DNA from 3 places in the Noviherbaspirillum sp. FW303-A3 genome. Region 1 is predicted to be linked to each of the others. Evidence: predicted binding sites of a transcription regulator. Region 1 holds the regulator's gene; each other region holds the start of a gene.
The links. The regulator FNR, encoded in region 1, switches genes on or off when oxygen is low (the NO sensors DNR and NnrR bind a similar motif). The targets are predictions, from matches to a motif close to TTGATNNNNATCAA.
Positions count from the first base shown of each region.

Region 1 (2,267 bases):
AGCGGCTGGACAGCCATGATGGCAGCCTCCGGCAGGAAAACCGGGAGTTTGCCGCCGAAACGCGCGCGATAGCGGCGCTTGAATGCTTCAATCATCTGCACCTGCTTTTCGCGCAGCATGCCGACGTGGATCATTTCGCAGATCACGACGTCCACCGGCTCGGGCGGCAGGTATTCGAAGGCGTCGGCGTGGATGACCTCCACCCTGTCCCCGCCCTTGTTCCGCGCCAGCAGGCGGCGCGCCTCGGCAACCAGCTCGGGGTTGAACTCGACGCACCAGACCTTCTCTGCCTTGGCAGCGGCAAACCATGACAGCACGCCGGTGCCGCCTCCCAGCTCCAGCACCTTTGCCCCCGGAAAAACAGCGGCGTCGATGGCTGCCTTGAAGCCGTCCATGCGCCGGGCATCCATCAGCATGTTGTGGTGGTAGTGCAGCGGGATGAATTGTCCCAGATAGCAGCTCTCGATCTCGCGTTCGGTCAGCATGTGTCTCCCTGTGGATGTGGGTAGATGGGTGCAAGCGCGAAGCCTGCGTAATGCTGTACATTATCGTCCCGCGTCCGAAAACCAATTCCGCAAGATGCACCGGGATTGCCATCCTGTTCACCTATTTTGCGCAAGGTGGCACGAGGTTTGCATGACATTGCTTGACCTGGCTCAATTCAAGGCCATAACAGCAATAATTCTTAAAGTTTGGAAAAGGGCTCGAAAATGATACTGCACCGCCTAAATCCTGCCGACATGACACAAACTATCCCGTTCCCGCCGCCGCAGCAGCAGACCGCTACCGTGCATGAGCTGCGCGCCCGCTGCTCGGCGTGCAGCATGCACCAGTTGTGTCTGCCGATGGGATTGAACGAGCTGGACATGGCGAAGCTGGACCAGATCATTGGCCGCCGCCGCAAGGTGCCCCGCGATGCCCACTTGTACCGCGTCGGCGATCCCTTTACCAACCTGTACGCTATTCGCCTGGGCCATTTCAAGACCCACCAGATCAACCCGAGCGGCGACCAGCAGATCACCGGTTTCCAGATGGCCGGCGAACTGCTCGGCATGGATGCCATCAGCACCGACCGCCACCACTGCAACGCGATTGCTCTGGAAGACAGCGAAGTGTGCGAAATCCCGTTCGCCCGTCTGGAAGCGCTGTTCGCCGAGATGCCCACGCTGCTGCATCACTTCCACCGGATGATGAGCCAGGAAATTACCCGCGAGCAAAGTGTCATGCTTTTGCTAGGAAATATGCGTGCGGAACAACGTTTTGCGGCATTCCTGACGAATTTGTCCGCACGTTATTCGGTACGCGGCTACTCGTCCACCAGCTTCCAGCTGCGGATGACGCGTGAAGAAATCGGCAACTATCTCGGCCTGACCATCGAAAGCATCAGCCGCCTGCTCTCCAAGTTCAAGAAGCAGGGCTGGATCAAGGTGAACAACCGCGAACTGGAATTGCTCGATCCGACCACCCTCAAGGCAGTCGCACAAGGGACGCAGTCCTGCGCCTGAGCGCGCAGTAGCCGCCAAAAAAGAAGGCGAGCGGCGCATGGCGCCCTCGCCTTTGTTTTTTACAAGCCCCGGAAGTTGCGCCTGCCTGCCGGCGCCTCATTGGGCACGGCCATCAGGTAGAAAGTAAGCATGCTGGCAAGTGAACAAAACAGCCAGAAGCAGAAGAATCCGATGCTGTAGACCGCCAGGGGCTTGATGTCCGGGTATGTCCCGAACAGCGACAGGTCGTAGGGATCGAACATCGAGAAGAAGAAACCTTCCGCGACGATTGCCACCAGAAACGACGGCCACAAGACGACCATCATTAGTCGCGCCATCAACCTACCCTCCTTTCACTCCGAACAATCGGTGTAAAGCTGTACCGGGATCCAGCACTAGTCATTTCCCACTTTCGAACCATTGACATTCCCAGATTCGGGAACGTCATTCACGAGAATGAGAACGACCGTACTGCGGATATTGTGCACCAGCATTTAATTTGTCGCCAGACGTAAGACAATATCCTACTTCGGAGTTACCCTTGGACCGTCTGGTCCGCCTTCATATCAACCTGTTTCTGCTGCGGCCACATCCACTCGCCGGACAGACGCCAGTCCCGCTGCTCGCCCTCTACCACCACGTTCCACCGCGCGATATCCAGCAGCGGGATCGCAATGGCGAACTTGCCTTGCCGGTCGGCCGTCGTCTCGAGTTTCAAATCTTTCAAGGGCTGCGTCGAGTGCACCAGGCTCACGTACAGCTTGCCGGAGAACGGCTGCTTCT
Region 1 covers NZ_JBYTAZ010000001.1:219,434-221,700, forward strand. The annotation lists gene AC3WOY_RS01045 (class I SAM-dependent methyltransferase) at 1-485, opposite strand, end outside; gene fnr (fumarate/nitrate reduction transcriptional regulator Fnr) at 741-1,505, shown strand; gene AC3WOY_RS01055 (hypothetical protein) at 1,565-1,822, opposite strand; gene AC3WOY_RS01060 (FixH family protein) at 2,020-2,267, opposite strand, start outside.

Region 2 (2,267 bases), 110 kb from region 1:
ATCAGGTAGATCGGGATCACCGTCGACAGCATCAGCACGAACAGGACGAGGCGGCCGCCGAACTTGTCGGTCCAGATGCCGAGCGGGACACGTACGAGCGAACCGGTCAGCACCGGCGTCGCGGCGAGCAGGCCGAATTGCGTTTCATTCAACCCCAGCTTGGTCTTGATGGGAATGCCAAGGACGGCAAACATCATCCAGACCGCAAAGCAGATGGTGAATGCGAACGTACTGCTCGCCAGCACCGATATCTGCTTCCCCTTCATGTTTTCTTGTATGGTCACGACGCACCTCCCTCGATGATTGACGCGATGTCGGAAGGTTACGTCTGCGCCCTGCAAGGCACTATTGGCCGGAGGGGTATCCGGCAAAGGCAAGCGACTTAGTCCGATCGTTCGAAGGGAATAGCGGAGCACTCGTCCGGCTAGGCCAAAAGGAGTATTAAACTGACTTCTTCCACGCCGGAGCCGTTACTCTCCGCTCCCGCAGGCGGAAGAGGGGCTGGCGGTGAGGGCGTGCGCAAGAGGGATCGCGGTCTTGGCATCCTCCCTCATCCCCAACCCTTCTCCCGCCTGCGGGAGAAGGGAGTCTTCGATTCGACGCGTTTCCGGCCCAATTTGACCAGGATCAAGGTTGATTTCCGCCCTGAAACCTAGGATGGCCGCAGCGTCTCGGGGCGCTCCCCCCATATTTAGAGAATGAACCATGTTTAAGACGATTCTTGTTCCCACCGATGGATCCTCGCTCTCCGACAAAGCGATCGATGCAGCAATCACGTTCGCAAAAGGCGCCGGCAGCAAGGTGATCGGTATCTCGGTATCCGAGCCGCGCGACTACTCCCACGTCTCGGACGGAATGAGCGTCTCCGACTCCAAGCAAGCCTTCCAGGACCGTTGCGCGATTGCGGATGCGAATGTCGGCAAGATCGCCGCCGCCGCGCAGGCGGCAAATGTTCCCTGCGAAACGGTGACCGCCCGCTCGGTCAATCCGTATGAGGAAATCATCAAGGCCGCCACGAATCACCAATGCGACGTGATCTTCATGGCATCGCACGGCCGCAAGGGCCTGAGCGCACTGTTTGTCGGTAGCGAAACGCAGAAAGTGCTGGCCAATTCGACCATACCGGTCTTGGTATTCCGCTAACAACAGCCTGACGGATCGATGGGCAGCCCCGTGGATGGTGGTCCACGCCTCCCATCCCTCCGGAAGTTGACAGCACGACAACACGTACCGGAATGCATCAAGTTATTCCAGATCAAGTTATTTGGAAAAATGCCCTCGCACGCGTTGAATGCACTAGATTTAGTCTCTACCATCTATCGAACCACAAGATATTGTGCTTTTATGGAGACTAAATGACCCCACGCGCCATTACCTTCCTGACGCATATCGTCAAGCGCGACGGCACTGTGAAGCCGTTCGACCCGAACAAGATTCTCTCCGCACTGCTGCGCGCGGGCCAGGCCACCGGCGAATTCGGCCATGACGAAGCCGAGGCGTTGACGCTGCAAGCGGTCATGCAACGCATCCAGCTCAACAGCGATACCGCGCCGCATATCGAGCAGATCCAGGACGTGGTCGAAGCCGTCCTCTTCGACGCCGGCTACCGCAAGACCCTGCGCGCCTACGTCATCTACCGCGAGCAGCACAAGAAGCTGCGCAGCGACCGCAAGACCCTGGTCGATGTCGAATCCTCGATCAACGAATACCTGCAGCAGCTCGACTGGCGCGTCAACGCCAATGCCAACCAGGGCTACTCGCTCGGCGGCCTGATCCTGAACGTTTCCGGCAAGGTGATCGCCAATTACTGGCTCAACCACGTCTATCCGCCCGAAGTCGGAGAAGCGCATCGCCACGCGGATATCCATATCCACGACCTCGACATGCTGGCCGGCTACTGCGCCGGCTGGTCGCTGCGCACCCTGCTCAACGAAGGCCTGAACGGCGTTCCCGGCAAGGTCGAATCCGGTCCGCCGAAGCACATGTCCAGCGCCGTCGGCCAGATCGTCAACTTCCTCGGCACGCTGCAGAACGAATGGGCGGGCGCGCAGGCGTTCAGCTCCTTCGACACCTACATGGCCGCCTTCGTGCGCAAGGACAAGCTGTCCTACGCACAGGTCCGCCAGTACATGCAGGAACTGATCTACAACCTGAACGTGCCCTCGCGCTGGGGCACGCAGACGCCGTTCACCAACCTCACCTTCGACTGGGTGTGCCCGGAAGACCTGCGCGAGCAGGTGCCGGTCATCGGCGGCAAGGAAATGGAC
Region 2 covers NZ_JBYTAZ010000001.1:327,469-329,735, forward strand. The annotation lists gene AC3WOY_RS01515 (MFS transporter) at 1-266, opposite strand, end outside; gene AC3WOY_RS01520 (universal stress protein) at 706-1,143, shown strand; gene AC3WOY_RS01525 (ribonucleoside triphosphate reductase) at 1,356-2,267, shown strand, end outside.
Region 2: AC3WOY_RS01525 (ribonucleoside triphosphate reductase) is a predicted target of FNR. The motif match lies at 1,246-1,259, and genes of this name have one in related genera.

Region 3 (2,267 bases), 2.8 Mb from region 1:
ATGAAGCCGTCAGGGCATACAGGCTCTTCTTGTGGCGCCGTTTTTCCGCCTCGGTCCAGTTCATGGATACGCTGCCCAGAACCGGGAGTCCGGTGACTTCGCGCAGGTGAGCGAGACTGACAAAGGTGGGGCGGATCTGGGTCAGGAGGAAACCGGCGGCCAGGCCGGCGAGGAGGGCGCCGACGAATACGATGGAGAACAGGCGCGGGCGGTTGGGGCCGGTCGGTTTCAACGGCACCGTCGGCGGATCGATGATGCGGAAGGTCATCATCTCGGTGGTTGCGCTCAGGTCGCCTGACAGTTTTGCCGCATCGCGGCTGGCGATCAGTTTCTCGTAATTGGCCTTGTTGATCTGGTAGTCGCGGTTGAGCTGGGCGAACTGTGCTTCCATCTCCGGCACCGCGGTGCTCATCGAACGCAGCCGCGCGACGCGTGCACTGTATTCCTCGGTGCGCGCACGCATGGATGCGACACGCGCTTCCGCATCCGACAGGGCGACCTTGAGCTGCTGGAGGACCGGGCTGTAGTTCCTGCCGATGGTCGTGCTCGATGCGCGCGCTTTTGCTTCCTGGATCTTGCGGGCTTCCAGTTGGGCGATGAGGCGTTTTGTCGCGACGATGTCCGGGTGCTGCTCGGTGAACTGAAGGCGGTAGCTGTCGAGGGTCTTGTTCAGTGCTTCGATGCGGGCATCGAGTTCCGGATTGACGGTGGCGTTGGCTGTCTGGGTATTGTCGCCTTCGAGGATCGGCTCTTCGCCGGCGATTTCCTTCTTGATGGAATTGCGGGCCTGTTCCGCCTCCAGCAGTTCCAGCCGCGCCTGGTTGAGCTGCTCTTCCGCCTGTACCAGCTTGCCGCCGAAGTCGCCGTCTCCCCGTGTGACCAGCGAACTGTTCTTCAGCTTGAATTCCTTGATCGCGTTTTCCGCGCTGACCAGCTTCTCTTCATATTGCTTGATCTGCTCGTCGATGAAGCGGACGGCATTGGCCGAATCCTGTTTCTTGTCGCCGAAGCTGCCCTCGATGAAGATCGTGAGCAGCGATTCGACGACGCTCTTGGCGACCTTCGGATCGGCGTTGCCGTAGGTGATGGAATAGATGTCGTGGCTGGCCGTTCCGGTGATCTTGATCTGGGACATCAGCGCGTTGACGTAGGCTTCCTTGTCCTGGTTCGATTTGGCGCTGATGTCCAGGTCGACCATGCGCATCACGCGCTCTACGTTGGGCCGGCTCAGCAGCGTCTTGCTCATGATCGAGACTTGCTGCTCGACGTCCGGAATTGTCGTCATGCCGGAGAGCAACGGCTTCAGGATCGATTGCGTATCGACGAACACGCGCGCGGAAGCCTGGTAATTGTTGGGGAGGGTATATACCGTGAAAAAACCGATGAGGACAACCGCCCAGGAAACCGCCATGGAGTACCAGCGGTATTTCCAGATGCCCTTGGCGGCGGAAAATAATTGGGTTACCAGCTGCTCCATCCTTTAAAGCCTCCCTCTTACTTATGCGGACTTGACGAACCCAATATTAATGTCCAACCGTCAAGTGATTATACCTATTATTGATTGCAGTCATTATAATTTAGCAAGGTTTGGATACTTGTGGTAATCATGGCGTATGCTTGACAAGAAGCAAATGCCTGCAGATATTGCACTCAGGCGTTGATTCGTTCTGCGGCTTGCCGAAAACCGGTCATTTTTTGTCTTCGCAGGGCGTGCGCAATCAGTCCGGGCAGGCTGTTTCCAATATGAAATATCAATCCGCCTTTGCGGCGGCGACACCAAAAAAAGGGGGGGGCAACGTGAACAAGATGTTTACCGAAAGCATGGCGAGGGCCGGACGTTTGGCAATGGTGTGCGCTGCGTTCGCACTGAGTGCTTGCGCCACGGATGGCGGCGTGGCCGAAGCGCCGGAAAGCGCCGGGGTAAAGCATGAATACCTGATCGGCCCCGGCGATACCATCAGCATCAATGTCTGGCGTAATCCCGAGGTGTCGCAGGTTGTCCCGGTACGCCCTGACGGCAAGATCAGTACACCCCTGGTCGAGGACCTGGTTGCCAGTGGCAAGACCACGACGCAACTGGCACGGGATATCGAGCAGGTGCTCGGCAAATTCCTCCAGCAGCCAGTGGTGACGGTCATCGTGACCGGCTTCGTCGGGCCGTATTCCGAACAGGTCCGCGTGATAGGACAGGCCGCAAAACCGCAGGCCTTGCCTTATCGCCAGGGCATGTCGGTCATGGATGTACTGATTGCGGTAGGCGGGCTGGC
Region 3 covers NZ_JBYTAZ010000001.1:3,026,319-3,028,585, forward strand. The annotation lists gene AC3WOY_RS14615 (XrtA system polysaccharide chain length determinant) at 1-1,477, opposite strand, end outside; gene AC3WOY_RS14620 (XrtA/PEP-CTERM system exopolysaccharide export protein) at 1,807-2,267, shown strand, end outside.
Region 3: AC3WOY_RS14615 (XrtA system polysaccharide chain length determinant) is a predicted target of FNR. The motif match lies at 1,618-1,631, and genes of this name have one in related genera.